DNA from 3 places in the Paenibacillus sp. FSL H3-0333 genome. Region 3 is predicted to be linked to each of the others. Evidence: riboswitches for the same ligand, from Rfam matches in the RefSeq annotation. Region 3 holds a riboswitch; each other region holds the start of a gene.

Region 1 (10,140 bases), 7.6 Mb from region 3:
TTCAGATCATCGGCTGTGATTACCTTCTCGCGCTCCAGGCGTTCTGCATAAGCGCGGTACACAGTAGGGTGGTTCCGCACCTTGCCGTACACAATCGGCTGGGTCGTCTCGGGATCATCCATTTCATTATGTCCGTGGCGCCGGTAGCCGATCAGATCAATCAGGAAGTCCTTCTTGAACATATGGCGGTAAGCGCTGGCCAGACGGACTGCGGCAATACAGGCTTCCGGGTCATCGGCATTGACATGCACGACCGGAATCTCATACCCTTTGGCCAGGTCGCTGGCATAATGGGTGGAGCGGGAATCCTCGCTCTCTGTGGTGAAGCCGATCCGGTTATTGACGATAATATGCACGGTACCGCCATTCTGATAACCCTGCAATTTGCCGATATTAAGCGTCTCAGCGACAATACCTTCGCCAGGGAAGGCTGCATCGCCGTGCATCAGCACAGCCATAGCCTTGCTTGTGTTCAGCTTAGGCAGTCCCGGAGCGTTGCGTTCTTCCTGTGCGGCGCGTGTGAAGCCCTCGACTACAGGATTGACGAATTCAAGATGGCTCGGGTTATTGGCCAGCGTGATCCGGGTACGTACGGTCTCGCCTTCGCGGACGGCACGGTCAGCCCCGAGATGGTACTTCACATCACCGCTCCAGCCGTAGGTCACGCCCATGGAGCCTTCTGAAGGGAACAGCTCTTTGTTCGGCGAATGATGGAACTCTGAGAAAATAATATCATAAGGCTTGCCCAGAATATGGGCCAGCACATTAAGTCTTCCGCGGTGGGCCATACCCATCAGGATATGCTCTGCGCCGTCATGCGCGGCAGCCCGCACAATCTCATCCAGCATCGGCACAAGGGCATCATTGCCCTCCAGGCTGAAGCGCTTTTGGCCGACGAAGGTCTTGTGCAGGAAGGTCTCGAAATGCTCCACCTGAACCAGCCGCTTCAGCAGCTCTTTGCGTTCTGTATTATTCAGCGGAGCCGGGGAGGTCATCGATTCCGCCTGGCTGTTGAGCCAGCGCAGCTCGCGTTCATCATGCACATGCCCGAATTCATAAGCAATGGTCTGTGTATAGGCCTGGCGCATTCTGTGGACGGCATCCATCGCGGTATGCACATCCGCAGGGGCATTATCCCAAATCAGCGAAGCGGGCAGGGCATTAAGATCCTCGCGGGTAAGCTCGTAGGTCTCCAGCTCCAGCCATTTGGCCATCGGGTTCGTGCTGCGCTCCAGCGGGTCAATGTCTGCGGCCATATGGCCATATATTCGAATATTGGCGATCAGCTTCGAGGCCTTGACAGCCTTCTTGAGCCACTCGGCATCTGCTGATACGGCAGGCCTTGGTGCCCTCTCGGCATCGGGTGCCAGTGGAGGGGGGCCGGATACGGTGAAGAGATCGCGGTAATGCTGTTCAACAGAAGAGGGGTCCTTGACAAATTGCTCATATCTTTCTTGGATGTAGCCCAGGTTGGGGCCGTAGTATTTGCTCCATACTGTGTCGTTATAGGGCTCTTTGACTGCCATGAATAGGTCCTCCTAACGGATAAACTCCACGCGAGGCATCCAGTGTGCCACTTGGCGGAGCTGCAAATGTTTGCGGTTTCATTCTCACCTTATTGTGCTACTTTCCGGCGGGGTAATCAATTCATACTTTCGGTCAATCCGTTCGCAATTTGGCATGATTCATTACAGTATTCATACGGAACTATCATAAATAGAAAAAACACATATAACAGCCCGTTATACATACAAATGGGTAATTGTCTCTATACGATGTTGCGTGAAGCGGTAAGTCGGGGCGGATGGGGTTCCCTTTAGTATAATTAAACTATTAGCTAGTGTTTGAACTTGGAACTGGAAATATTTATACAAGCCGCTGGCAATTTCAGCTAAGTTTCCTCACATTTTTTCATAAAAAAATTCCAGAAAACGACACACTAATTGCATATGATCTTGTATAATGTTATTGCGGAGAACGGTTTCATCGATTCTTGCCAGATCCTTTCATGATGGAAAGGGTCCAGTAAAAGGTAAACCTGCCGAAAGACAGGGGCACAAAGTCTCGGATCTAAAGTAGAAATACTACAAAGTAGCAATACTACTATGATGGCCGGACTGCCTGGGGACGCGAAAATTCTAGGAGGAGATTTCTTGGATATGTCCAACCAGGGGAATGACGAGCTGCAGGCAGTAGATCTGGATTTAGAATGGGTGCACTTGCTGATGTCTGCCAAGCAGGCGGGGATCGCGGCGGAGGATATCCGCCGGTTTCTAAGTGAGAAGGCGCTCCAGGCGATGTAAGGGCGGTCATCATTGTTCGGATACATACAGAAAAGGCACAGCGTACCGGTACGCTGTGCCTTTTCTGTATGCCGCTTGAAAGGCTGCCTTCGCCGAAGGCGGCCTCCCTGCCGTGCGGAGTCTTCCCTGTGGCATATAATGCTCGTCTAGTTGTCCTTTTGTTCCATGCGCCATTTCTGGTAATCGAGGAATTCCTTGAATTCGCGTTTGCTTATACCGGAGGCCATGGCCTCCTGAACCAGCCGGAACCATTCCCCGTCCAGAGCCTGTTCTTCCGTCTCTGCCAGTCCGCCATACAACAGTGCATGAATGGATACCTGAAGCGCGTCAGCGATTTTTTCGATGAATTGAATGGAGGGGTTGGATTGAATGTTCCGTTCCACATTACTGAGGTATGATTTCGCCACATCAGCCTTATCGGCAAGCTCGGATAACGAATAGCCCTTCTCCAGCCGGAGTTTGTGGATGCGGCTTCCCATAGTATCTGACACGATTACAACGCCCTCCGTACTTTTTTTGGTGAAAAATAAGAAGTTATATGCTTCGCGATATACATTCTCCTTATCCTTCTCGTTGAAACGGTACCGCCCGTTCAAAGGCCGGCAAAGCCGTTTTCTCTTGTCAGTATAACAAAAATCCGCAAAACGGACAAAAATCTTGAACCCGGCAACGGGGAAAAAGAAACGGCATACCCGGCCCGGATGAGGGAGGATATGCCGTCTTGATGGATTGCTAAAACGCTGCCTTCCTAATAAAAGGACGGCAAAGCCATGTTCACTTGTATAGGCCGGCCCCTGATCTACTTGGCTTCTCCCACTCCTTGAAGAGCATCGAAGGTCCAGTTCAGCGCTAAGCCGTCACCCTGGAAAATGTTCTGATCGAGCGTGTTGTCTACGAATTCGAAGGCGATCTTGAAGGTCTTGGACCCGGCGGCGGCAATCCCTCCTGGCAGTACACCTGCTGCTACGAGATCGTAGCTGGGGGTGTTTTTCAGATCCTTCAGGGAGATCTCGGACAGCACATGACCGCTTAGTGAACCGCCGGTGTACGTATTATCCAGGAGCTTGACCTTGAAGTGGTCTCCGAGATCCTGGCCCGCGTTATCGCCCTTGGCATCGGTCACGGTGTAAGTGGTGGCAAGCTTGAGGAATTTGATATCCAGTGTGCCGTCATTGGACAAGGTGAAGGTGCGGACGGTGTAGTCTCCCGGCTTCAGATTCGTCAGTGCTACCGGAGTATTGAAGGAAGAGCCGAGCTTCAGCGTACCCGCTGCGAAGGTTGCCGTGCTGGTAGCTGTGGAGCTGAAGTAAGCGAAGGTGCCCCCGCCGATTAAAGACAAGCCCAGTGCTGCCGATGCTACGCCAAGACCCAATGTTTTTTTGATACCCATCATTTATTTCCTCCTCGAATGGTTTGTTTTTGTGGAATTATTTGAGCGTGCCTTTTTCCTGGTTGGCTTCGAAATTCAGAGTCAGTGCAAGCGTGTCGCCCTGATAATAGTTCTGCGGCTGGAGGGTCTCCTTGAAGGCGAACTGGATGGTCAGGTTATCCGAGGTACCGGCTTTGATGCCGGACTTCTCTCCGCCTAAGATCGCTCCGAGAATTCCCCGGGCCACCAGATCGGGACTCTCCTGCTCCAGATCGGCCAGCGAGATGACCAGGAGCGGCGATTCCTTCTTATCCTTGTTCACGAGGAAGGTCACAATAATATCATCCTTGAAATTATGGGAGCCGTTGTCTCCCTGGGCGTCTGTAATGGCCGATGAGGTGCGCAGTACCACTTTGGGAATATTGAGCGTCCCGTCATTTTTGAGCTTGAAGTCCCGTAAGACGGTATCGCCCGGCTTGAGATTGCTGAGATTAACAATGACGGAGGGATCAGATTGTAATGATAGGGTTCCGTTGTTAAAAGAAGCTGAGGAAGTAGAAGTGCTGCTGAAGTAAGCGAAGGTGCCTCCGCCGACCAGGGTTAAGCCTAATGCTGCCGATACAACGCCGAGACCTAATGTTTTTTTGACGTTCATTTGTTCATCCCTCTCTTTTGAGTCTGCTTTGTGCATAGCCGGTGCTTCCGGCAAGCTGTATTGTGGCTCCGCGTTTCGTAAACGGGAGAGAACAATTGATCATTGTACGAGGTCAGTCAGAGTATCCGGCCCGCCGCTGCTGGCTGCGGATGACGGGGCGTTCTTCTTTTCCAGTGCCGCAACGGCCTTCCAGGAAGAATACAGCGCGTAGAGAAGCAGGAGCAGTCCGGGAATAATCATCAGCACTACGCTTCCGGCTTTGGAGACTGCGAAGCTCATGGCATAGCCCACATAGGGGACGGTCACGCCGGTGTACTCACCGACCACATTCGTGGAACTGACGGCTGCGGTGTCGGCTGAATCATTATTGTCGCCCTTGGTGGTGTAGCTGGCTTCCCCCAGAGCACTGTTCAGCTCGGCATCGACCACGCGGTGGGTAATCAGAATGTTATCGGGATTCAGAAAAGTGATCACATCGCCCTTCTGGAACCGGGTCATGTCCCCGCCCGGCTTAATGGCCACAATGGAACCGGTCTGGATGCCGGGCTCCATGGAGCCGGATAATACCGTCTTGATCTGGTAGCCGAAGAAGGAGGGCTCGCCGCCGGAGGCTTTGGAGATGACAACGGCTGTGATTAGCACCAGGAACACTATAAGAATCAGAGTGGAAATTATCGTATTGACTATTTTTCGGATGCGCATCTTATTCGCCGCCTTTGCTGGGTTCAGATTGTGGAGCCGGTGTAACTGTAGGAGCAGGCTGCGCGCCGTCCATTACAGTGCCTGGAATTACGCTGCCGGGTAATGGATCTGGAGTTGCTTCCGGTAAAAGAAGCTCAGACGCCGGAGTGGCAGTGGGAATAGCTTCTGCTGCTGCTGAAGCTGTGGGGACTGGATTGTCCTCTACAGGCGCTGCGGGAGCAGGCTCCTCTGCCGGCTGGCTTTTGTCAGGAAGACTGGTTGCGGCCGGCTGGTTCTGTGCTTGTTCATGCTCCAGCTTCAGCGCTTCGTCAGCAGCCTTCTGCTTCTCTATGGCGAGCCGCTGGGCTTCCTCCGCTCTGGCTTTATCGGCCTTTTCAAGCGCCAGGCGTTCCTCTTCCTCTTGCTGTGCCTTCGCTTTGTCCTCAAGGGTTGTTTTGGCTTCAGCGATTTCTGTGAGCCGCTCCTGTAAGGTATGGATGGTGGAGAACAGGGTATCCTTGGACGCCGTTAATTCGGTATTCAACTGCTCATACGTGGCCAGCAGCGCGGGGGATACCTGCGAATCTGCTTGGTAGGCGCTGGTTACGAATGAGAGGATAGGCTCTTCAGCAGGGAAGCTGTAGTCATCCTGCCGGAGCAAGACGCGGTCCGGATTGCCGGTGGGCAAGGATCCGCCGATATCATGAATCGAGCCAAGATACTGCACAATTCCGCTTAACGTCTCTGCCAGCGATTCCGACAGAATCCCGCTTTGATGAAGGCTCTCTTGAATCTGGTCGAAGAACTGGGCATCACGGATTTCCAGACAGTTAGGATCGAGGTTCACCATATATCCTCCAAGCTTGTGCAGAATGGCCGCTGCATTGCCAATTTCCTGCAGAATGTGTTGCCAGACCGTCCTATTGAAGCTCAGCTGCTTCTCCAGCAGGTCGATCTCGCTGCCAGCTTGAGTGAGCTCGGACGAGAGTTCATCCGCAGCCTGATCCAGCTCTGCAAGCGACAGCTCTCCGGCAGCGACTGAGGTGTTATACACTCCGCTGATGCTATGGCTGCCAAGGGAAGCTTTCAGCTCTATGACGGTGTTTAGATGCCCGCTGAATTCCGACAACAACTGCTCAATCTGACCCGGGAAAACCGAACACAGCCCGATGGAGCTGATCTGTTCCTGGGAGGTGTTGAACTCTCCATAGGTGCTGCCGATCTGGCCTGAGGTGTACATCAGGAGCACAGATACGGCCATACCCGATTGCAGAATCCGCAGGCCGAGCTTCCTGGTTTTCCGTTTGCGCCGCTTGGCAGATCTGGGGTACATAGCTAAGCCCCCTCTCGAGTTGCTAATGAATAATTCGTTATATTCGTTCTTAATAAAGAACGATATCGTAAGCAAATCATACACCGCGCTGCTCAGAAAAGAAAAATGTTATTTTCAGCGTAATGTTCGCAATAAAGTACGAAATGTATTAGATATCTCTATTTATCTGCCGATATCGCTGTTTTTCACAAATGTTCTTTATAAAGAACGGTCGGCGGGCGTGGCTGGGAGGGTAGGGAGAGTAACTAGTGCACCTGAATGGGGCGAAAGTGGGCGATACGCGGAAATGAGGAGCACTAGTGCACCTGAATCTGCCGAAAGCAGAGGATACAAGGTGTTGGCCGCAACACAATCCGACGGTGAGGGATAGGCACCAGTTGGCTAAACGATGGGGTTTAGTGTAATCCACGGCAAAGAAGGTACTGTCCATAAAAGGATAGTACCCTCTCCGATGCACCTGTTCAATTTCAGTGTACCTGCCCAATAATCCGGATCTCCAGCAAACTACACCCTTAAGGAAGCTTCTCCCCGCGCGAGGTGACGTACAGCTCATACCATTCCTTGCGGGAGAGCTCTACCTGGTCTGCGTCTGCACAGGCGGCGATCCGCTGCGGATTCACGGTGCCGATGACGGGCTGGATGGCTGCGGGATGGGTCATCAGCCAAGCCAGCACGATAGCCTCGGACGTTGTGCCCTTCTCGTTAGCAAGTCTCTGTACCATGGCCGCTGTATTCACAACATTCTCCGGCTGGCCTTCAAGCGGCCGTCCGCTGAAGAGTCCCTGGGCCAGGGGGCCCCAGGCCTGAAGCTGGATGTTCCCGGCACGGCAATACTCCATGGTGCCCTCCGGGAATGTAATGTCCTTCCACGGGTCGCGGTTCACGCTGAGTACGGCGTCAACCCAGCTGATCCGGGACAGGCTCATATGCAGCTGGTTGACAATGAACGGCTCGTCGCAATAAGTCTGTAACAGCTGGATCTGGGCGGCGCTCATGTTGGAGACGCCGAAGTGGCGCACCTTGCCGGAGGCCTTGAGCTGATGGAGCGCTTCCGCCACTTCTTCAGGGTCCATTAACGGGTCGGGGCGGTGCAGCAGCAGAATATCAATATACTCTGTGCCCAGCCGTGCGAGAGTTCCATCGACGCTGGACAGAATGTGCTCCCTGGAGAGGTCGAAGCTATTGGAGATATCGCCTGGCTCCATCAGCTTGATGCCGCATTTCGACTGGAGCAGGATGTCCCCGCGCAGCCCCGGCCGCTCCTTGAAGATCTGCCCGAACACCTTCTCCGCCTTGCCCCGGGTGTAGATATCCGCATGATCAAAAAAATTAATACCTATAGACAGCGCCGCGTCCAGCGCCTCATGTCCCTGCTTCATATTCGCAGCGGTGACCGGTTCACGGTCCCAGCCGCCGCCCAGCCCCATGCAGCCCAGGGCGATACGGCTGGCGGGTATGCCGCGCCGGTTAAGGGGTAGCGCATTCAGCAATGTGATCCCTCCATCATATTCAGCTTGAGAATGCCCCGGTTAGGTTACCGGAAAAGCATACACCTTCAGAACCCGGTGTGGTATCTCTTGTCGCTGGAGGAACGGTGCTTCGTGGTCTCTTTATCCTTCTCTTCTTCCTTCTCAAGTGTCAGGTCCTCTACGGGTATCGGGTCCACATGCTGCTGGCTCTCATCTACATCGAACAGGCTGGGCTTGTCCGTAGGGTATTGCTCCGGGTGGTCACGCTCGTCTCTGATCGGCTTTTTGTCATCGCTCATAGCGGCTTCACTTCCCTTTCCAGAGTATCCGCCAGGCGGGGCCGGCACACCGCACGAATTGAAACTGTAGTACAGCCGGATGCCCAAGCCGCTCGCCAGCGGTTTGCTCCAAATATAAGAATTTATATGTTTCACACTATAACTTATCCTTCTATTTCCCGCTGAAACGGTACCGCCCTTTAAAAGGACAGTAAAGCCGTTTCCACTTGCTAATAAACACATACGGTCTTCGCTAAACAATTACATCGGCTATCTACTTCTTGTAGTCTGCGATAATCGGTCTGCCGATATCATTCATTTTGCGGACGGCTACATCCTCATACAGGCGCTTCAGCCATTTCAGCTCGGTCTGGCTATGCTCATATCTGCCGTACATCATATGCAGCACCGAGCGGGGCACAATGGAGATATGCTCCTCGTATACTTGATAGGCAAAATTCACCTGATGCTCCGCCTCCCGGATGCGCTCTTCCAGCAGCTTAGCCACCTTGCCCTGGTCGATATGACGGGCGAGGGCAAGGGCCATGTACAGCGGATGATACGGCGGATCACTTTTTTTAATCTGCTGGAGAATGAGCTGCTCCATCAATTCTTTGCCTTTATCCGTAATGCGGTAGATGGTCTTATCCGGCCGGTCGGGGCTGTGAATGATCTCCACCGCCTCGATATGGCCGCCTGCGGCCAGCTTGTCAACGGCATAATATAAGGAACCGGTCTGCAGCTTGATGACTTGATCCATGGAGCGTTCCTTCATGACAAGGGTGATCTCGTAGGGATGCATATCCCGCTCCAGCAGAATTCCCAGAATCAGCAGCTTCATCGGCATGGGCTTACCGCTGACCTTGATTTGCACCGTGCTGGCTGCCCTGCGGCAGCAGACGGTCCTTCGGCATCAGCAGGACGAAGACCACCGTAAGCACCGCCGGAACGATAGCCCACAAGAAGGTATGCGAGATCGACGAAGACAGTGAATTCGTAATCTTCTCCAGGACAGGCGGCGGAATCTGTGCTCTGGCCTCAGGCGTCAACGCGGAACGCGGGTCGCCGAAGGAAGCGGCCTGACCGCTGTCTCCGAAGGCTGTACTAAGCTCTGAGGCGAAGCTGTTACGCTGGATGATGCCGAAGATCGTTATCCCCAGCGTCATCCCGAGCGAGCGCATGAAGGTACTGGTGGACGTTGCCGATCCGCGCTGGCGCATGTCGAAATGCTGGATCGAAGACAGGCTGAGCACGGAGAAGGAGAAGCCGACTCCGAAGCCGGTCAGGGCCATGAAGGCATTAAGCGCCATCCGGGAGGTCTCCGGGGTCAAGGTGCTGAGGGAGTAGATCCCGCCTACGAAGCAGACTGCTGACAGCAGCATGATGTTGCGGAAGCTCGTTTTGGTGGTAAGCAGGCCGCCGGACTGGCTGCCGATTACGGTACCGATCATCATCGGCATCAGAATCAGGCCGGAGTTGGTGGCCGAGCCGCCGTATACCCCCTGGACGTAGATCGGGATATATACCGTGGCTACGATGAATGCCGAACCATAGAACAGCCCCAGGATACTGCTGGTTGCGAACAGGCGCTGGCGGAACATGGCGAAGGAGATGACTGGCTCTGCCGCGATTTTTTCAATGACAATGAAGGCGATTAGAAGCACGGCGAACGCAGCGAACAAGCCGAGAATGACCAGAGAATCCCAGGCATACTGGTTGCCGCCAAGCTCCAGGGCGAACATCAGGCAGATAATCCCTGCCACCAGAGTGAAAGCGCCGCCCCAGTCAATCCGCTGCTTGGAATGCGATATGGATTCCTTGTAGGAGGTCATAATAAGGAAGAACGAGACAATCCCGATGGGCAGGTTAATATAGAAAATCCAGTGCCAGCTCATATATTCGGTGATATAAGCACCAAGTAGAGGCCCAATCACACTGGAGATCCCGAAGACAGCGCCGAAGAGTCCGGTGAGCTTGCCTCTTTTCTCAGGCGGGAAGATGTCGAAGACAATCGTGAAGGCAATCGGCATCAGTGCACCGCCGCCAATCCCT
Region 2 (10,140 bases), 1.4 Mb from region 3:
GCTGAACTGGAGTAGCGCCCATAGTCCGGCAGGGAAGAGGGAAAAGTGTGCAGGATAATATTGATCTTTTGCTGGAACATCCGCTGGGGGCGCTGCTAGGCTACTTCACTGTCGCCATATTGGGGCTGGTCGTATTCCTGTCCTTCTTCGAAATGGTGACGAAATACAACTGCTGGGAAGAGATCCGCAAGGGGAATGTGGCCGTAGCCATGGCAACCGGAGGCAAAATCTTCGGAATCTGCAACATCTTACGCTTCAGCATTGAAGCGGGGGCATCCATCTATGAGACGATGAAATGGTCGGTTGTAGGCTTTTTGCTGCTGCTGCTGGCTTACTTCCTGTTCGAGTTTTTTACTCCGGTCTTTTCAATTGATGAAGAGATTGCTGCGGATAACCGGGCCGTAGGACTGACAGCTATGCTGCTCTCCATATCCTTGTCCTATGTTATCGGCGCGGCCATATTCTGAATAGGGGGCAGGAATGATGAAGATTCTGGTTCGGATTTTGTTTATTTCCGCCCTGGCTTTTCTAGCGGCCGGCATTATATATTTAATGGTGAATTGAATTGAATGAGAGTAACGAAGGAGATTATACAGATGGAGACAACAGTTTGCCCATGGTGCCATACCGAGATTGTATGGGATGAGGAGTTTGGCCCCGAGGATACCTGTCCTCATTGCAACAACGAGCTGAGCGGCTACCGCACAGTGACGATAGGTGCAGAGGATCTGGAGGATGAAGAGCCGGATACACAGGAAGCTTCCGGGGAGGAAGAGATCAGCGACGATAATTTGTGGGATGACGACGACAAGGATAGCGTGGTGCCTGTATGGGGTACGCTGGGCCAGTTCGGCGATGACTATGATCTGAAACGTTATGAGGACAAGGTCTCCGCTATTCTGGCTGCCCAGCTGGAAGCGCCGGAATGTCCGCAATGCCATGAGCTGATGCTTCACTCCGGTACGCAGCAGGTGGACGGGTTCACCCCGGCAACGCCGGAAGCGCTGGGCGGTGCAGCTGTGCTGAAGCCTCCTTTTGCGCTGAATCTGTACGTCTGTCCTTCCTGCTTCCATGTGCAGCACAGCCTGGCGCAGGAAGACCGCATCCAGCTTGTCCGCAATCTCAGCACCTCCGCCGAATAAAGATCGGATTCATGCTTTCCCTGCCATCTGGACATGATATTGAAAGATGAAGTGTCTAAGGACGAGCAGGGAGGGCTAAGCATGAGAGGTTCAGAACGGGGACAGGCGGCGCTGCTGCTGGCTGTAGGCGGGCTATACCTTCTGGCTACAGTGCTTGCAGGAACGTTCCTCAACGTATATCTGTGGAAAAGCCGGCAGAACTTCGCCATGATCGGCTGGTTCACCGTGGCCCAGCAGCTTGCCGTGGGTCTCAGCTTTTGGCTGGGCGGCAAGTGGGTGAAAGAGCGTAACAAAATGAATGCCCTACGGCTGGGAATTGCCGTATCGGGCTTTTTTTATTTGCTGGTGCTGTGGCTGCGGGGCGACGCGATTCATTACATTTGGCCGCTGGGCGGGGTCCTCGGGCTATCCATCGGGCTGTACTGGCTGGCGTTCAATATTGTTTTCTTCGAGATTACGGATGCCAAGAACCGCGATTACTATAACGGGTGGATGGGCCTGCTGGGTTCCCTGACGGGAATAGCCGGACCCTGGGTATCCGGCTGGATGATCTCCCGTTGGCATGGCGGGCAGGGATACCGCATGGTATTCATACTGTCACTCTGTATTTATGGGGTTGCTGCTGTACTCAGCTTCGGCCTGCGTAAGCGGCCGCGCGGCGAAGCCTATCTCTGGCTGGAGCCCTGGCGCGAGCTTACCCGCAGACGCAGCTCTTGGCGTCCAGTGGCGGCAGCGCTAGTGTTCCAGGGCATGCGGGAAGGCGTATTCTCCTTCCTCATCGGTCTGCTCGTCTACATTGCAGCACAGGAGGAGAGCAAGCTGGGACAGTTCGCCCTGCTGACCTCCGCCGTCTCCCTGATCAGCTATTATGCGGCCGGCAGATGGTTCAAGCCCCGTGCCCGGCTCGGCGGTATGCTGGCAGGCAGTCTGCTGCTCATCGCCTTCCTTCTTCCGCTGCTGTGGAAGGTGAACCTTACCACCCTCCTAATCATGGGAATCGGGACCTCGCTCTGCCTGCCGCTCTACATGCTGCCGATGCTGTCCACCAGCTTCGACCTGATGGGAGTGTCCGAGGAGAGCGCCGGCAAACGCGTGGAACTGGTAGTGCTCAGGGAACTTAGCCTGATGAGCGGCCGCCTCCTCGGCCTGCTGATCTTCATCGCCGTACTGTCGCTGGACCAGTCCCCGCAGACGATTACTCTGCTCATGCTGCTGCTGGGTGCCGCGCCGCTGGGGAGCTGGGTGGTGGTGCGGGGGTTGCTGAATTGGAATGTTCACAAAAATAACAATATTATATGATTCAAATATAGGGTATTATTGCCAAGGTAAGTACAGATTGTAATTGAATTGAATTACACATGATTTCTCTTGAATTAACCATTAGAACTAAAAAGGCAAACCTGTACGAAAGTCAGGGACGCAAAGCCACGGGCCTTATCACAGGGAGGGGGACACCCCTCTGTGAATGGCAGCCGGGCCGCTCTTTCCGGTGGTTTTTTTGCGCCCTTTTTTAAATGATTTTTTAATTGAGCGGAGGTCTTTTATGACAAATAGGAAAAGCTTGATATGTAAGGTACTGTGTTTTATTATTCTGGCTCAATTTCTCGCCCCTTTTATGGAATTCTCAGGGATGAAAATTTCCGCACAGGACAGTATGCTCAAAATCCGGTTTCAGCCCGCTGAAACTCCCGTACAGGAAGGGGAGCTTGCAGATTCTGGAGCCGTTTTTAGCGTCAAAAACCAATACTCCTACGGCTGGAACATAGATCATACTGATGCAACCGTCTCAAGAGATACATACGACGACTCCAGCATAAGCAGCCTGACACGAATCCATCCGGATGGGAAGTGGGAAATTGCGCTAGACAATGGTACTTATGAAGTCTCAGTAACCGTAGGTGACTCTGTATACAGCAGCAACAATTCACTTGCCGTAGAGAATGTCAAATTGATGGAGGGACTGTCTCTTGAAGCAGGGCAGTATAAAACGATCAAGAAGAAGGTTGCTGTTGAAGATGGAAGACTGACTTTAAGTCAAATCAATGCTACTGGAATTGAGACTGCTCTAAATAGCATAGATATTTCATTGGTGAATACATACACTCCCACTTTGATCCCGCCTCAAATCCGCCTGCCTTTTGAACCCAATAAGGTTGCCGGAGACAAAGTTCTTCTGTCTGGAAGTATGACCAATATACATAACGCTCCGCCGTTTATCAGGGTAAATGGTCTGCAGGGAGAGATCTCCCGGCATATCCGCGAACAAATAGAATCCATCGGACAACAAATACAGCAGGTTAGCAAAAATGCAGTGGCAATAAGAAATGCTGATATTGAAACGATTCAAAGCTCTATCCGCTCAAACAGCAACAAGCCTGCAATAATAGCAGTTGGGCAGATGAATCTAGAATCGAGTGTTACGTTCGGAAGTGAAGAACAGCCTGTCATCTTAATCGCAGATGGCATCAATACGAACCGGAGTCTGAATATAACAGTTTACGGATCGTTAATCCTTCATGGAGGATTAAATGCAAATACGGAGTTGAATGTTAATGTTATCAACCCTGCGCAGGATGTGAATCTTGGTGACCTATGGGTACAGGGAACCGTGCATCTAAATAATAACTCTAATGTTCATGTAGATAATGAGCTGTTTGCCGGTTCTTTGGTTTACAACAACGGCTCTCTGGATCTATCGGCGAAACGGGTATTAGTACAGGGCAACATGAACATCAATACTCTGGTAACTATGAATGTTGATGAGGAAATGTCTGTAGGAGAAGTGGTATCCAATAACTCAAGGGCAGAACTTAATGTAGCCCAGGGAGATCTATTCGTCCGGGACAATGTCAGTATAAATAATCATTTGAATATCAACACAGGCGGATTATTTGCAGTTGGCGGTAATGTCATCTCGAATCAAAGACCTGTAATTCACACGGGGAATGAGCAAGCAGGACGTACATTATTGAAGTATGTTCTGTCAGGCCTTAAGGCTGAGTATTACAGCAATAATGATTTCACGGGCAAGAAGGCCGTGAAAGTAGATGAATCTATTTCTTTGGCTGGCCAACCTGTTCTGGGTGTGCCGGGAATAGCGGACCAGCGCTTCTCCGTTAGATGGACTGGGCAGATTCAACCTAACTATACTGACCAATATACTTTCTCGGTTAAAACGTCAGGTGGAGTCAGACTTTGGGTGAATGATCAGCTCCTGGTCGATGCCTGGACAGCGAAGCAGCATGTGGAGCAAGGCACGATCCAGCTTGAAGCCGGTAAAAAATATGACCTGAAGATGGAATACGCTAATGATATAGGGAATCCTCAGGCCAGCTTATTCTGGGAGAGCGGGCAGCAGATTCGTGAAGTGGTGCCCTCTGTATCTTTAAGACCTTTTTCTATACCTGCAGTAAATGCAAGTGCAACAGACTCAGCCATTACACTGGGCTGGCCTTCTCTGTTCAATGCGGACGGATATGAGGTGGAATTTGATAAGGAGGTTACCGTCCTCGGCAGTGAACCTGATTTTACCAAGGAGGAGCTTAGTCCGGGAACCGAACATTTCTATCGTATTCGGGCAATCAGTGGCGACATCAAAGGGGAGTGGTCAATAACTTCTTCTTATTGGACCTTACCGGCTGCACCACTGAATATTCAAATGAATGCAACAAGCCATACGATTACTCTTGAATGGGAGCCGGTAACCGGGGCCACCAGTTATGAAATAGAGGTTAATAACAGCACAAAGAATATAGGACCGGTGCTAACTTACCAGGAGAATGATCTGAATCCGAACATGCCCAAAGTATTCCGTATCCGGGCGGTGAACAGCAGCGGAGCAGGAGCATGGAGCGAAGTGGTTACGAAGACTACTCTGGTTGGAGTCCCCTCCAAGCTGCAGGGAACAGCAGACGAGCGGTCTGTTCATCTGAACTGGGATGCTGTATCAGGGGCTGCCTCGTATGATTTGGAGATAGACGGAACCCTTAGTAATAGCATCATGGATCATTCGTATATACATGACAACCTGCAATCTAACAGCGAGCACAGTTATCGTGTACGTGCTAAGAATGATGATGGAATCAGTGAATGGAGCGATCCCATTACAGTGTACACTTCGCCTGGAGTTCCCCAGAACCTTATAGCGCAAGTCGAAGGAACCTCAGTTCATGTGACCTGGGATAAAGTGGCCGGGGCCACAGGATATGACATCGAGGTAGATGGGGACGTGCTGGATAATGAAATGAAGCTTGAATTCACTCATTCACAGCTCCCGTTGAATTCAGAGCATACCTACAGAGTGCGGGCCAAGAATGAGAACAGAGTCGGAAGCTGGACCCAAACAATTGTTTATTCTACTCATGCGGGAGTTCCTAATAATATTCAGACTACAGCGAATAGCAACGAAATCACCATAACGTGGGACATAGTTGCAGGTGCCCTGAGTTACGATATTGAACTGGATGGGACAACGATTCGCAACATTTCGGATAACCTCTACATCCACAAGAAGCTGGCACCCTTCTCCACGCACAAATATAGAGTAAGAGCTGTTAATGCGGCAGGAGCAGCCGAATGGAGCGGATACGTAACTGCAACCACGACCTTCGGCAAACCATCTAATCTGAAGGCATTAGCCAAGAATACAAGTATTGAACTTACGTGGGACAAGGTAGAGAGTGCGACTGGCTATGATCTCCTGGTAGATGGCGAGGTTCTGAATAATGAAGAATCGTTATCCTATAAGCATACTGAATTGGAACCCTATTCCTGGCATAATTATCGGGTCAGAGCGAAGCAGGGAAGCTTTCTTGGAGAATGGAGCGAACCTCTGACGATTTCAACAGTGCTCGGGATTCCGGGAAATGTAAAGACGGAGACCAAGAGCAATCAAATCCGATTATCCTGGGATTCAGTTAAGGGTGCTACCGGCTACGAAATTGAAGCGGACGGTACAATTATTGACAATGGCAGCAAGATGGCTTTCACGCATACCGGTTTGTTGCCTAACACTAAGCACAATTATCGGATACGGGCCAAGAACACTCAGGCCGTCAGCGATTGGAGTGAATGGACTACCATTGTTACTGGTGTTACAGCACCAGAGGTGCCTAAGAATCTTAGAGGTGAAGTGACGGTGAATTCCGTTCAGCTTGCCTGGGATTCCGTGAATGACGCGTCCAGCTATGATTTGGAGATAGATGGACAAGTCGTTTCAAATTCCAACCAGTTGGAATACAAACACAGCGGACTTGAGCCCAATACAATGCACGCTTATCGCGTTCGGGCTAAGAATGCAGGAGCGACGAGCGACTGGTCAGAGATTTTGAAGAAAACAACGACTCCTGCAGTAACAATCAAGCCGGAAAAGGATACTCAGCTCAATTTTGTAATGATCATCCCTTATAAAAGTGACAAGTCTGAGCGCAGAGTTACGGTCACGTATAATGCCAATGATCTTGAGGTCATGGATCTGCGGGCAGAGACCCCAGACATGGAGCTTGAGACTGGCAGTATAGCAGGAACACCAGTGAATATCATCCAGTTTGAACCGGGGAAAATTGTCTTCAGCGTACAAATGAGCAATAAGGCTGCGATGAACACTATTATTTTCAATGCGAAGACGAATCAATTTACTAAAGTAACCTATACCATAGAGTAGATTTTATAGAGGTGAGAGTGGAAAACTATGAAAAATATATTCTTAAAATCTATTACTATTTTCATGGCATTAATGTTAATTATCCTTATTTCGGGATTGTTTCCAGGGAATGAAGTTGTCAAGGCTTCAAATACTGATATTGTTTCCTATGCGGATGTGCGTATTCCTGCTTGGTATGAGAAATCTGAAATTATTACATATGATGCGCATGGGTGGTTATCCGGAGATTTTCAAGAGACAGTTATAACTGATATTCAATATAATAAATTGACAAAAAAAATGTCCCTTAGAGTAGTTCCGGCTCAATACAATTTAAAAATGTCTCTCAATACCGACACCATGTATTATAACACTTCTACATTTATTAATATGTTTGCACGGATGCAATTAAAACATCCTAACCAAGACGGTTATGGGTATTTATCGTATGAACTGGTTAAAGCCTCTTATGAAACTGTCCATAGTAGTAATTATCGTACTATTGACGCAATTATTGATGCTAGCACAGGTGTTATAAATCCAATTCAAATGGAGTTAGATGAACCTCCAACAAAACTATTATGGAGTGCGTTTTTTTCGAAAACTTTTAGTGATGGATACAATTGGCAGGGAGATAAAGAATTTTATGGAAGAAGAAATTTTGAAATTGATCTTGTTCCGAATAGTGAGCCTACCCTTGATATTTTGAATTCAAGCAATCAATTTATAAGTGGAAGCTCCAATTTCATACCCTTAGTTAGAGTTGCAGACCCTAATGGGGATCAACTTGAAATAAAATACTATTTAGATTCCGACACAGAGCCTCGAGAGGTTAAAGCAGTAACGAATACAACATCAGGCCAAACTGTTTCATTCAACGTATTAAACACTTCAAATCTATACGAAGGCAGCCATACCATCCGCTTTACCGCCAGCGACGGAAAAGTCACCACCCAGAATTCGGTTACCATCGTTGTAGATAAATCACCACCTGTGATTGGAAATATCAATATTATTTCTTCAGATTCACAGGTTCAAGTATCGGGAACAGCGGCAGATGCTGTATCTGGGCTGGATAACGTACCTTATCGTTACACAGTGGGAAGTCAGTCGAGCGGCTGGACCACAAATCCAAGCTTTACGGCAACAGGATTAACCTCCAATACCGCATTGTATACGAAGATTGAAGCGAGAGATAAAGTAGGGAATATCGCAGTCCATGAGCAAAATGTCTATACGAGAGCGCAAGTTCCATCCCTATCTCTTCAGCAAAATGGCGAGAATTCTCTATTCCTGCAGCTTCATGATCTGAACACCGCTTCAACCCAATATTTGATACAGATGGGTACTACGTATATTAATTCGTCCGGTACTCTTACTTCTTCACCTGTATGGTTTACCCCGTCTAACAAGACAGTAGTTATCCATGGCTTATCAGCAAATACTTCGTACTCCTTCCAGGTGAAGGCAAGGAATAATGAAGGGCTAGAGACAGCGTTCGGAGGTCCGGCAAGCGGAACTACATTAGCCGCTGCACCTGAAGGGATTACTGCGGAAGCTTCACAGCAATGGATTAAGCTAACATGGTCCCCATCAGCAGGTGCATTAGGTTATGAGGTAGAGGCAGGGGGAGCAATTATCAATAATGGAGCCTCCACTTCTTATACTCACAATGGATTATTACCGAATACTCAGCACACCTATCGAGTTAGAATTATCAATTCAGGAGGTACGAGTAGCTGGAGTCAGGCTTTTACTCAGATGACACTGCCCGAACCGCCGGCTTCTCCTGTCAATTTATTGACGGTTCCTTCGCAGAAGTTCATTTCATTGACCTGGGATTTAGTTCCTCATGCTACGCGGTATGAAGTGGAAGCCGATGGAGTTGTGACAGACAACGGCACCCTCAACTCCTTCACGCACAAAGATCTGGAAGCTTCAACGGATCATACCTATCGTGTAAGAGCAGGTAACTTAGGAGGAGTGAGTGAATGGAGCGTACCTGCCGTACAGCAGACATGGCCTAATCCGCCAGAGACTCCCACGAAGATATCAGCAGTGCAGGATATTCATACGGTAACTGTGAAGTGGGATGAGATGGAACGGGCCAGCGGCTACGAGATTGAAGTGGACGGGCTAATTATCGACAACAAACAATTGACCAGCTATACCCATGAAGGATTAGATGCACTTAGCGGTCATACCTATAGAATTCGCGCAGTTAATATAGGCGGGAAAAGTAAATGGAGCTCTCCTCTGGATGTAACCACTCATCCGGAAATACCGGATGTGCCCACGAACATAATGACGACCGCGGATGAGAGTCAGATTACTGCATCGTGGCGCACCGTTCCTCATACGGATAGTTACGATATTGAAGTGGATGGCGGAACTATAATCACTGTAAAGGATAACCTGTTCGTGCATGACCAGCTCGCTGCAGATTCCAAGCATACGTATAGAATCAGAGCCGCTAATATTAGCGGAACAAGTGAATGGTCGAAACCGATAACCATGGCTACCATGCCTGCAGGAATAAACACAGAATCCTTAACAAATGTAGTAGCGGTAGTGACAAACAAGTCGATTACCCTGTCGTGGGATACTGTTGCAGCGAATGCACGATATGAAATAGAAGTGGATGGCAAAGTATTGGATAACGGTGCGGATACCATTTACAATCATACCGGTCTGCAAGCAGAAGAGTACCATCTCTATAAAATCAGAGTGAAGCAAGGCACTGAGCGTGGAGACTGGGTGGCCGTATTGGCGCTCTCTACTCTCCCTAACCTGCCTGACTCCCCTTCCAAGATAGAGGGCTTTGCCCAAAATAATTCGATTGAATTGCGCTGGGAGAAGATGGAGGGGGCTAATGGCTATCAGCTTGAAGTAGACGGGAAGACGATCGATGTCGGCAACAATATCACCTATCTGCATAACGAGCTTGCTTCAGGAACCGCTCATACGTACCGGGTAAGAGCGAAGAATACTACAGGGGTGACTGCATGGAGCCCTTCCCTGCAGAAGAGTACCACCAGTCCGGATTACGTTCTTAAAGTGAAGAAGGATAAGGAAGCTAGTCTGACTTTGCTGGCTCAGAATGTACAGGATTTCAGTGAACTGGAGTTTGTAGTGACCTATAATCCCGATGAGCTTGAATTGATCGACTTATATGATTTCACTCCGGCCAGTGATCTCTCTAATGGCAGGATTGCCGGTTCTAACTTGACTGCAACTTATACTGCCGGGAAAATCACGTTTTCGATCGACCAGAATGTTGTCCCCGGAACCTCTTGGTCTGGAGAGATAACTACGCTCACGTTCAAGTCAAAAATAACTGGAGATAGTAACGTAAAA
Region 3 (10,140 bases):
CATCAAGCCGCTTGCCCCTGCTGAGCGCCGTTCTCCGCTGAAGCTGAAGCGCAGAGACTGGATCTGGATGCTCGGTATCACCGTGCTATACGGGGCGCTTGCCCTCTATCATCTGGGAGATAACAAGGCACCTGAGACTCTGTGGGAGCCAGCAGCCAGCGGCGAGAGCTTCTATGTGGATCTGGGGCAGGCCCATCAACTGGAGCGGGTTAATGTGTTCGGCGGTGTCGGAACAGGGAAGTTTCAGCTGGAATTCAGCCAGACCCCTGATAATTGGAGCAGCCCGCTTGAGGTAAGCGAGGATGTGGGCAATGTCTTCATCTGGAAAAGCCAGCCGCTTAACGTATCTGCAAGATATGTCAAGCTCTCGGTTACGTCTCCAGGCTTCACCCTCAATGAGATGGCCTTCTATGAGCAGGGGGCACCGGAGGTTCCTCTGACGATAGCAAGCGTGACACCCGATTCGGGAGCAGCAGCTAAAAGAGGAACGCCGGCCAATCTGTTTGACGAGCAGTCCGTCATTCCCAAGAACTCTAATTTCATGAACAGTACGTATTTTGATGAGATCTATCATGCCCGTACGGCTTATGAGCATTATCATAATATTGTTCCTTATGAGAACACGCATCCGCCGCTTGGCAAGCTGCTGATCGGGGTAGGGATGGAGCTGTTCGGCGTCAATCCGTTCGGGTGGCGGATCATCGGCACCTTGTTCGGGATTGCGATGCTGCCGCTGATCTATATCATGGCGATTCGGTTGTTCCGTAAGACCACCTATGCTGCACTGGCAGCGGGATTATTCGCTCTGGACTTCATGCATTTCACCCAGACGCGGATATCGACCATCGATGTGTACGGTGTATTCTTCATTATGTTGATGTTCTATTTCATGCAGCGGTATTTCACGATGAATTTCTACCGGGTGCCGCTGCGGACCACACTGGCTCCGCTGTTCTGGTCCGGCCTGTTCTTCGGCATCGGGGTTGCTTCGAAGTGGATCGTGATCTACGGAGGCGCAGGACTTGCTATTATGCTTGCGCTGGTACTCATTGAACGCTACAGAGAATACAAGGCTGCCGGACGCCTGCTGGCTGAAGGCAAGCTGAGCGGTCAGGAGCTCAAAGCCGCCTGCCGGACTGCAGATCAGTCCTTCTGGAAGAACACGATCATCACGCTGGCTAGCTGCATCGGATTCTTCGTCATCATTCCGGGAATCATATACAGCCTGTCCTTCATTCCTTCACTATCTGCGTCGGCAGAGGGCTTCACCGTTAAGGGGCTGATTGATGCCCAGAAGAATATGTACAACTATCACAGTCAGCTTGTAGCTACACATCCGTTCGCCTCCTCCTGGTGGGAGTGGCCGTTCATGAAGCGTCCGGTGTGGTTCTTCAGCGGCGGCGAAGGCTTGCCTGCAGGCAAGGCGAGCAGCATAGTAACGATGGGCAATCCGCTGATCTGGTGGACAGGAATCTTCACGATGCTGGCGGCTGTATGGTTCACCCTGAAGCGCCGGGACAAGAGCCTGTATATGATCTGGATCGGCTTCTTCTCACAATATGTTCCGTGGATGCTTGTGCCGCGTGAGACCTTCCTGTACCATTACTTTGCGATGGTGCCGTTTATGATTCTATCTATTGTGTACATCCTGAAGCTGCTTGACGGCAGGTTCCAGGGTGCCAAATATCTGCGGTACGCCTATGTTGCGGCCGCCGCCATTCTGTTTGTAATGTTCTATCCGGTATTGTCCGGCATGCAGGTGAACAGCAGTTATATCATTCATGTACTTCGCTGGTTCCCTTCCTGGGTATTCTAGGAGGGGAACTGTAAGAGCCGCATAGTTGCTCAAAGCTGATGTTGATGAAGCGCATCAAGGAAGCTGTGGCTTACAATAAATTGAGGAGGAACCCTTGTGAAGGCCAGATATAGTGTAATTGTGCCCATGTATAATGAGGAGGAAGTCATTCAGATAACCTACGAACGGCTCAAAAAAGTAATGGATGAGTGCGGGGATTCCTATGAGCTCGTGTTCGTCAATGACGGCAGCCGGGACCGTACGGCTGAGATTATGCGCGAAATCAGTAATAGGGATGAGCATGTCAAGCTGATTGACTTCTCCCGTAACTTCGGCCATCAGGTGGCGATTACGGCGGGTATGGATTATGCTGAAGGCCAGGCTGTTGTGGTGATTGACGCAGATCTCCAGGACCCGCCGGAGGTCATCCTGCAGATGATCGCCAAGTGGAAGGAAGGCTATGAGGTAGTCTATGCCAAGCGGCTGAAGCGCCACGGAGAGACCTTCTTTAAGAAGGTGACAGCCAAAATCTTTTACCGTCTGCTCAGCAGCATGACCAGTGTGGAGATTCCCACAGATACCGGGGACTTCCGGCTCATCGACCGTAAGGTCTGCGATGTGCTGCGCGGCCTGAAGGAGAAGAACCGTTATGTACGGGGGCTGGTAAGCTGGGTCGGCTTCCGGCAGACCATGGTGGAATATGTGCGGGAGGAACGCTTCGCCGGGGAGACGAAATATCCGCTCAAAAAAATGATCCGCTTTGCGCTCGACGGAATCACCTCCTTCTCGCACAAGCCGCTCAAAATCGCCTCTTATGTCGGCTTCTTCCTGTCCTTCTCCAGCTTCATCTACCTGTTTCTGGTCTTATTCCAGAAAGTCTTCACCTCTTGGACTGTGCCGGGCTGGGCATCCATTGTCGGGGTGAACCTGCTGTTTAACGGCATTGTGCTGATGCTGCTGGGCGTGATCGGGGAATACATCGGACGGATCTATGATGAATCTAAGGATAGACCGCTTTATATCGTACGCGAGACCCGAGGCTACCCGGAGGCAGAGGCCGAAGACACGCGGAAGGCAAGCGATTATGCAAGATAAGGCTTGGCGCGCAGGCATGATCCAATTTCTGAAATTCAATGCGGTGGGCCTGCTTAACACGTTCATTGATTTTGCAGTATTTACCCTGCTGCATTCCCTGGGCATGCTTAACACCCCTGCACAGATTATTTCCTACAGTGCCGGGACGGCCAATAGCTTTTTCTGGAATAAAAAGGTGACCTTCAAGGGAAGGGACAGAGGCGGGGATGGCCGCTTTGACCGGATGCAGCTGGTGAGATTTATTGTGCTGAATCTGCTGGTGCTGGGCATTTCGGTGCTGCTGATTCATCTGCTGACTGATCGGCTGGGCGTCCAGGTGCTGATGGCCAAGGTGCTGGTTACCTTTGTTACAGTAATCATTAATTTTTTTGGAAGCCGGAAGTGGGTATTTTAAAGAGAGCGTATATCTTGCCCGTATTCTTCGGAGGAAAGCACTTATTCTATATTGCGGAGGCGATTGTCATGCGGAAGTTATCCTATTTGATTATACTTGCCGGGGTCCTGATTATGCTCTACCCCAAAGGAAGCGAATGGTACGAGGACCGTCAGCAGCAGAAGCTGCTGGAAGAGGCTGAACAGGCCTATAGTGAAATCGTTCCTTCGGCTACGGCTCCTGCCAGCCAGGATCTGAGCAAGCCTTATGCGGAAGTCACCCAGCTGCTGGCTGAAGAGTCTGGTGCGGAAGAGCCGGTTCCCACTACAGCGCCCGAGCTTGAAGTGGGAGGCAAAATCACCGCTATTATTGAAATCGATAAAATCGATCTGAAGCTGCCTGTACTGGAGGGCGCCACCAAGACCAATATGAAGCATGCAGCCGCGCATATGAAGGAGACAGCTCCGATTGGCGCGGTAGGCAATGCAGCGATTGCGGCACATCGGTCAAGAACGGCAGGGCGGCTGTTCAACAGACTGGATGAGGTCGGTAAAGGGGATGCCATTACTGTTATTACAAGCGGACAGGAATACAAATATGTTGTATATGATGTATCTATTGTAGAGCCTACCGATATTTCAGTACTGAAGGGTAAGGATGATGATAAGATTCTGACCCTCATTACCTGTGATCCGCTTGTCAACCCTACCCACAGACTCATCATTCATGCAAAGTTGACCTGATTGTCATAGGACAATGCTGAGAAAGGTCAAAAAACATAAAATTTTAGTCTATTTTTGCGGGAATCTAGTGATTTGGGTCTTGCTAATAGATTGAGATATGGTAAGCTATAACTATGAAAGCTAATACACGATAACGGCAAACCTATCGAAAGGTAGGGACGCAAAGCTACAGGGCCTTCCCGTCATGGATGGCAGCCAGTTACCGAATGAAGAGGCTTTTTTTGTTTGTTTTCATTCTGAATCTGTCATTATGTGGCAGTAGATTGGACAGATAAAGCTTATACGATAACGGCAAACCTATCGAAAGGTAGGGACGCAAAGCTAAAGGGCCTTCCCGTAAGAATGGCAGCCAGCTACCGAAAGGGGTTTTATCCATGAAGAAGTTTTATTTAATGCTGATTACACTTTTTGTGATCGTCACTTCCGTGCAGACAGGCACTGCTCAAGCTGCTAATGCAGATTCAAGCTGGTTAAATGTTGGACAACTTGATCAAGGGGTTATCGGGGTTTCGTACGATGTTCCTAAAGACAAGAAGATGAAGCTCATGATTACCAAGGACAATAACAGCTATACTTACAACTTATACACTTCCAAACCGACCGAGACGTTCCCGCTGCAACAAGGTAATGGCTCTTACAAGGTCTCCGTTCTTGAGAATACTACCGGTAACAAATACAAGGTACTATCTTCCGAGACTGTATCTCTCTCAATGAGCAATGTGAATGCCGTATATTTGAGCTCTGTACAGAATGTAAAGTGGAGTTCTTCCGATAAATCCGTTCAAAAGGCAGCACAGCTTACAAAGGGTCTGACCACAGATGCAGACAAAGTTAAGGCTATCTACAATTACATCGTAGCTAACGTGAAATATGACTACTCTCTGGCCAACAGCGTAAGCACAGATTATATTCCGAACAACGACAACACACTGGCTACCAATAAGGGTATCTGCTACGATTACGCTTCCTTGTTCGCTACTATGCTCCGCAGTGAAGGGATTCCAACCAAGTTGGTTATGGGGAATACAAGCTATGTAACTTCATACCATGCCTGGAACGAAGTGTTCCTGAATGGCAAATGGGTGACGATTGATACTACAGTGGATGCAGGTCTGGGTAAGAAAACAGCATCAACTGAACTGATCAAATCAGCAAGCAAATATACTGCAGCGAAATTCTACTAAGAATAGCTGTAACTATAGCATTATCTGAGAATAACCCGCTTAGTCATTAAGCGGGTTATTTTTATTTATATAAAGGTTGCTTTTTAATAGAAGGATAGGTTATTATAAATAAGCGTTGTTGGAGCGGCAAAGGAAATGAGAGATTACTTAAATAAGTGATTTCAAAAATAAAGCTTGCATTGCTCAGATGGACGTGATATATTATAAGAGTTGCTGGTGACGATGACATCGACACTAACAACGAGCTTGATCTTTGAAAACTGAACAACGAGTGAGTATCTGGAAATCACTTCGGTGAGATCCAAAAATGAGAATGTAAATTCTCGTCAGATGTTTCAAAATGAGCAATCGCTCTTTCTAAATACCAATTTGGAGAGTTTGATCCTGGCTCAGGACGAACGCTGGCGGCATGCCTAATACATGCAAGTCGAGCGGAGTTTGAGAGGAAGCTTGCTTCCTTTCAGACTTAGCGGCGGACGGGTGAGTAACACGTAGGCAACCTGCCCTCAAGCCTGGGATAACTACCGGAAACGGTAGCTAATACCGGATAATTTCTTTTTTCTCCTGAGGAGAGAATGAAAGGCGGAGCAATCTGCTGCTTGGGGATGGGCCTGCGGCGCATTAGCTAGTTGGTGGGGTAACGGCCCACCAAGGCGACGATGCGTAGCCGACCTGAGAGGGTGAACGGCCACACTGGGACTGAGACACGGCCCAGACTCCTACGGGAGGCAGCAGTAGGGAATCTTCCGCAATGGGCGCAAGCCTGACGGAGCAATGCCGCGTGAGTGATGAAGGTTTTCGGATCGTAAAGCTCTGTTGCCAGGGAAGAACGTCCGGTAGAGTAACTGCTACCGGAGTGACGGTACCTGAGAAGAAAGCCCCGGCTAACTACGTGCCAGCAGCCGCGGTAATACGTAGGGGGCAAGCGTTGTCCGGAATTATTGGGCGTAAAGCGCGCGCAGGCGGTTATTTAAGTCTGGTGTTTAAACCTTGGGCTCAACCTGAGGTCGCACTGGAAACTGGGTGACTTGAGTACAGAAGAGGAAAGTGGAATTCCACGTGTAGCGGTGAAATGCGTAGATATGTGGAGGAACACCAGTGGCGAAGGCGACTTTCTGGGCTGTAACTGACGCTGAGGCGCGAAAGCGTGGGGAGCAAACAGGATTAGATACCCTGGTAGTCCACGCCGTAAACGATGAGTGCTAGGTGTTAGGGGTTTCGATACCCTTGGTGCCGAAGTTAACACAGTAAGCACTCCGCCTGGGGAGTACGGTCGCAAGACTGAAACTCAAAGGAATTGACGGGGACCCGCACAAGCAGTGGAGTATGTGGTTTAATTCGAAGCAACGCGAAGAACCTTACCAGGTCTTGACATCCAACTAACGAAGCAGAGATGCATCAGGTGCCCTTCGGGGAAAGTTGAGACAGGTGGTGCATGGTTGTCGTCAGCTCGTGTCGTGAGATGTTGGGTTAAGTCCCGCAACGAGCGCAACCCTTGACTTTAGTTGCCAGCAGGTTGAGCTGGGCACTCTAGAGTGACTGCCGGTGACAAACCGGAGGAAGGTGGGGATGACGTCAAATCATCATGCCCCTTATGACCTGGGCTACACACGTACTACAATGGCCGGTACAACGGGAAGCGAAGCCGCGAGGTGGAGCCAATCCCAGCAAAGCCGGTCTCAGTTCGGATTGCAGGCTGCAACTCGCCTGCATGAAGTCGGAATTGCTAGTAATCGCGGATCAGCATGCCGCGGTGAATACGTTCCCGGGTCTTGTACACACCGCCCGTCACACCACGAGAGTTTACAACACCCGAAGTCGGTGGGGTAACCCGCAAGGGAGCCAGCCGCCGAAGGTGGGGTAGATGATTGGGGTGAAGTCGTAACAAGGTAGCCGTATCGGAAGGTGCGGCTGGATCACCTCCTTTCTATGGAGAATCGTCTTCTGCAACGAAGACATTCAAATCGGAAGCTTAGCTTCCATAATAGAACCCTTGGGTTCGAATACTCACTCGTTGGTCAGTTTTGAGAGTTTAAGCTCTCAAGTAAGAAACTTGATCCTTGAAAACTGGATACCGAAACGAATTTGCGTTTTAGAACATTCCTTTAAGCTGAACTTGTGTAAACAAGTTTTGAATTAATGGCGATGCTAAGCGGTTTTCCTAACGGAAAACGCATTGGTTAAGCTACTAAGAGCACACGGAGGATGCCTAGGCGCCAGGAGCCGACGAAGGACGTGGCGAACAACGAAACTGCCTCGGGGAGCTGTAAGCAAGCTTTGATCCGGGGGTGTCCGAATGGGGAAACCCAGCTGTGGTAATTCGCAGTTACTCGTATCTGAATACATAGGATACGCAGAGGCAGACCAGGGGAACTGAAACATCTAAGTACCCTGAGGAAGAGAAAACAATAGTGATTCCGTCAGTAGCGGCGAGCGAACGCGGAACAGCCTAAACCAAGGGGCTTGCCTCTTGGGGTTGTGGGACGTCTCACATGGAGTTACAAAGGAATATGGTAGGTGAAGAGGTCTGGAAAGGCCCGCGATAGAGGTAAAAGCCCTGTAGCCCAAACTGTGTTCTCTCCGAGACGGATCCCGAGTAGTGCGGGGCACGTGAAACCCCGTATGAATCCAGCAGGACCATCTGCTAAGGCTAAATACTACCTGGCGACCGATAGTGAAACAGTACCGTGAGGGAAAGGTGAAAAGCACCCCGGAAGGGGAGTGAAATAGAACCTGAAACCGTGTGCTTACAAAAAGTCAGAGCCCTCTTTATGGGTGATGGCGTGCCTTTTGTAGAATGAACCGGCGAGTTACGTTTAACATGCAAGGTTAAGGTGAGAAGCCGGAGCCGCAGCGAAAGCGAGTCTGAATAGGGCGACTAAGTATGTGGACGTAGACCCGAAACCGTGTGATCTACCCCTGTCCAGGGTGAAGGTGCGGTAACACGCACTGGAGGCCCGAACCCACGCATGTTGAAAAATGCGGGGATGAGGTGGGGGTAGCGGAGAAATTCCAATCGAACTCGGAGATAGCTGGTTCTCCCCGAAATAGCTTTAGGGCTAGCCTCGGTGAATGGAGTGGTGGAGGTAGAGCACTGATTGGGTGCGGGGCCCGCAAGGGTTACCAAGCTCAGTCAAACTCCGAATGCCATTTACTTCTTGCCGGGAGTCAGACAGTGAGTGCTAAGATCCATTGTCAAAAGGGAAACAGCCCAGACCATCAGCTAAGGTCCCCAAGTGTGTGTTAAGTGGGAAAGGATGTGGAGTTGCACAGACAACCAGGATGTTGGCTTAGAAGCAGCCACCATTGAAAGAGTGCGTAATAGCTCACTGGTCGAGTGACTCTGCGCCGAAAATGTAACGGGGCTAAACACACCACCGAAGCTATGGCTAGATGCTTTGCATCTGGGGTAGGGGAGCGTTGTATATACGTTGAAGGTGTACCGTAAGGAGCGCTGGAGAGTATACAAGTGAGAATGCCGGTATGAGTAACGAAAAGATCAGTGAGAATCTGATCCGCCGAAAGCCCAAGGTTTCCTGAGGAAGGCTCGTCCGCTCAGGGTAAGTCGGGACCTAAGGCGAGGCCGACAGGCGTAGTCGAAGGACAACAGTTTGAAATTACTGTACCACCGTAATCCGCTATGAGCGATGGGGTGACGCAGGAGGGTAGTGACGCGGACTGATGGATGTCCGTCTAAGCAGTGAGGCTGGTGTGTAGGCAAATCCGCACATCGTAAGGCTGGGCTGTGATGGGGAGCGAAAATTACAGTAGCGAAGGTCATGATCTCACACTGCCAAGAAAAGCCTCTAGCCAGGAGAAGGTGCCCGTACCGCAAACCGACACAGGTAGGCGAGAAGAGAATTCTAAGGCGCGCGGAAGAACTCTCGTTAAGGAACTCGGCAAAATGACCCCGTAACTTCGGGAGAAGGGGTGCCTCGGTAGGGTGAATAGCCCGAGGGGGCCGCAGTGAAAAGGCCCAAGCGACTGTTTAGCAAAAACACAGGTCTGTGCGAAGCCGTAAGGCGAAGTATACGGGCTGACGCCTGCCCGGTGCTGGAAGGTTAAGGGGAGCGGTTAGGGGTTAAACCCGAAGCTGTGAACCGAAGCCCCAGTAAACGGCGGCCGTAACTATAACGGTCCTAAGGTAGCGAAATTCCTTGTCAGGTAAATTCTGACCCGCACGAATGGCGTAACGACTTGGGCGCTGTCTCAACGAGAGATCCGGTGAAATTTTAATACCTGTGAAGATGCAGGTTACCCGCGACAAGACGGAAAGACCCCATGGAGCTTTACTGCAGCTTGATATTGAATTTGGGTACGATCTGTACAGGATAGGTGGGAGCCGGTGAGAGCGGAGCGCAAGCTTCGCTGGAGGCGCCGTTGGGATACCACCCTGATCGTATCTAGGTTCTAACCTAGTGCCCTCATCGGGTACGGGGACCGTGTCAGGCGGGCAGTTTGACTGGGGCGGTCGCCTCCTAAAGAGTAACGGAGGCGTTCAAAGGTTCCCTCAGAATGGTTGGAAATCATTCGCAGAGTGCAAAGGCATAAGGGAGCTTGACTGCGAGACCTACAAGTCGAGCAGGGACGAAAGTCGGACTTAGTGATCCGGTGGTACCGCATGGAAGGGCCATCGCTCAACGGATAAAAGCTACCCTGGGGATAACAGGCTTATCTCCCCCAAGAGTCCACATCGACGGGGAGGTTTGGCACCTCGATGTCGGCTCATCGCATCCTGGGGCTGAAGTAGGTCCCAAGGGTTGGGCTGTTCGCCCATTAAAGCGGTACGCGAGCTGGGTTCAGAACGTCGTGAGACAGTTCGGTCCCTATCTGTCGTGGGCGCAGGAAATTTGAGAGGAGCTGTCCTTAGTACGAGAGGACCGGGATGGACGTACCGCTGGTGCATCAGTTGTTCCGCCAGGAGCATGGCTGAGTAGCTACGTACGGACG

The links. Region 3 has a riboswitch for cyclic di-GMP ahead of MHH78_RS33290 (transglutaminase-like domain-containing protein). Riboswitches for the same ligand answer to the same signal wherever they lie in the genome.
Region 1: linked by a shared signal. The riboswitch ahead of MHH78_RS00455 (anti-repressor SinI family protein) and the one ahead of MHH78_RS33290 (transglutaminase-like domain-containing protein) in region 3 are both predicted to bind cyclic di-GMP.
Region 2: linked by a shared signal. The riboswitch ahead of MHH78_RS27650 (fibronectin type III domain-containing protein) and the one ahead of MHH78_RS33290 (transglutaminase-like domain-containing protein) in region 3 are both predicted to bind cyclic di-GMP.

Annotation. Positions count from the first base shown of each region.
Region 1 covers NZ_JBBODG010000001.1:96,487-106,626, reverse strand. The annotation lists gene MHH78_RS00460 (2-oxoglutarate dehydrogenase E1 component) at 1-1,526, opposite strand, end outside; cyclic di-GMP riboswitch class I at 2,022-2,125, shown strand; gene MHH78_RS00455 (anti-repressor SinI family protein) at 2,160-2,303, shown strand; gene MHH78_RS00450 (helix-turn-helix domain-containing protein) at 2,450-2,782, opposite strand; gene MHH78_RS00445 (TasA family protein) at 3,103-3,693, opposite strand; gene MHH78_RS00440 (TasA family protein) at 3,731-4,327, opposite strand; gene sipW (signal peptidase I SipW) at 4,427-5,029, opposite strand; gene MHH78_RS00430 (hypothetical protein) at 5,031-6,341, opposite strand; gene MHH78_RS00425 (aldo/keto reductase) at 6,854-7,831, opposite strand; gene MHH78_RS00420 (hypothetical protein) at 7,897-8,109, opposite strand; gene MHH78_RS00415 (PadR family transcriptional regulator) at 8,363-8,962, opposite strand; gene MHH78_RS00410 (MDR family MFS transporter) at 8,940-10,140, opposite strand, start outside.
Region 2 covers NZ_JBBODG010000001.1:6,265,921-6,276,060, reverse strand. The annotation lists gene MHH78_RS27670 (endonuclease MutS2) at 1-15, shown strand, start outside; gene MHH78_RS27665 (DUF350 domain-containing protein) at 48-467, shown strand; gene MHH78_RS27660 (hypothetical protein) at 597-1,142, shown strand; gene MHH78_RS27655 (MFS transporter) at 1,224-2,441, shown strand; cyclic di-GMP riboswitch class I at 2,526-2,627, shown strand; gene MHH78_RS27650 (fibronectin type III domain-containing protein) at 2,608-6,804, shown strand; gene MHH78_RS27645 (fibronectin type III domain-containing protein) at 6,832-10,140, shown strand, end outside.
Region 3 covers NZ_JBBODG010000001.1:7,650,166-7,660,305, reverse strand. The annotation lists gene MHH78_RS33310 (glycosyltransferase family 39 protein) at 1-1,816, shown strand, start outside; gene MHH78_RS33305 (glycosyltransferase family 2 protein) at 1,913-2,890, shown strand; gene MHH78_RS33300 (GtrA family protein) at 2,880-3,284, shown strand; gene MHH78_RS33295 (class D sortase) at 3,353-4,006, shown strand; cyclic di-GMP riboswitch class I at 4,132-4,213, shown strand; cyclic di-GMP riboswitch class I at 4,287-4,367, shown strand; gene MHH78_RS33290 (transglutaminase-like domain-containing protein) at 4,381-5,190, shown strand; rRNA gene MHH78_RS33285 (16S ribosomal RNA) at 5,557-7,117, shown strand; rRNA gene MHH78_RS33280 (23S ribosomal RNA) at 7,369-10,140, shown strand, end outside.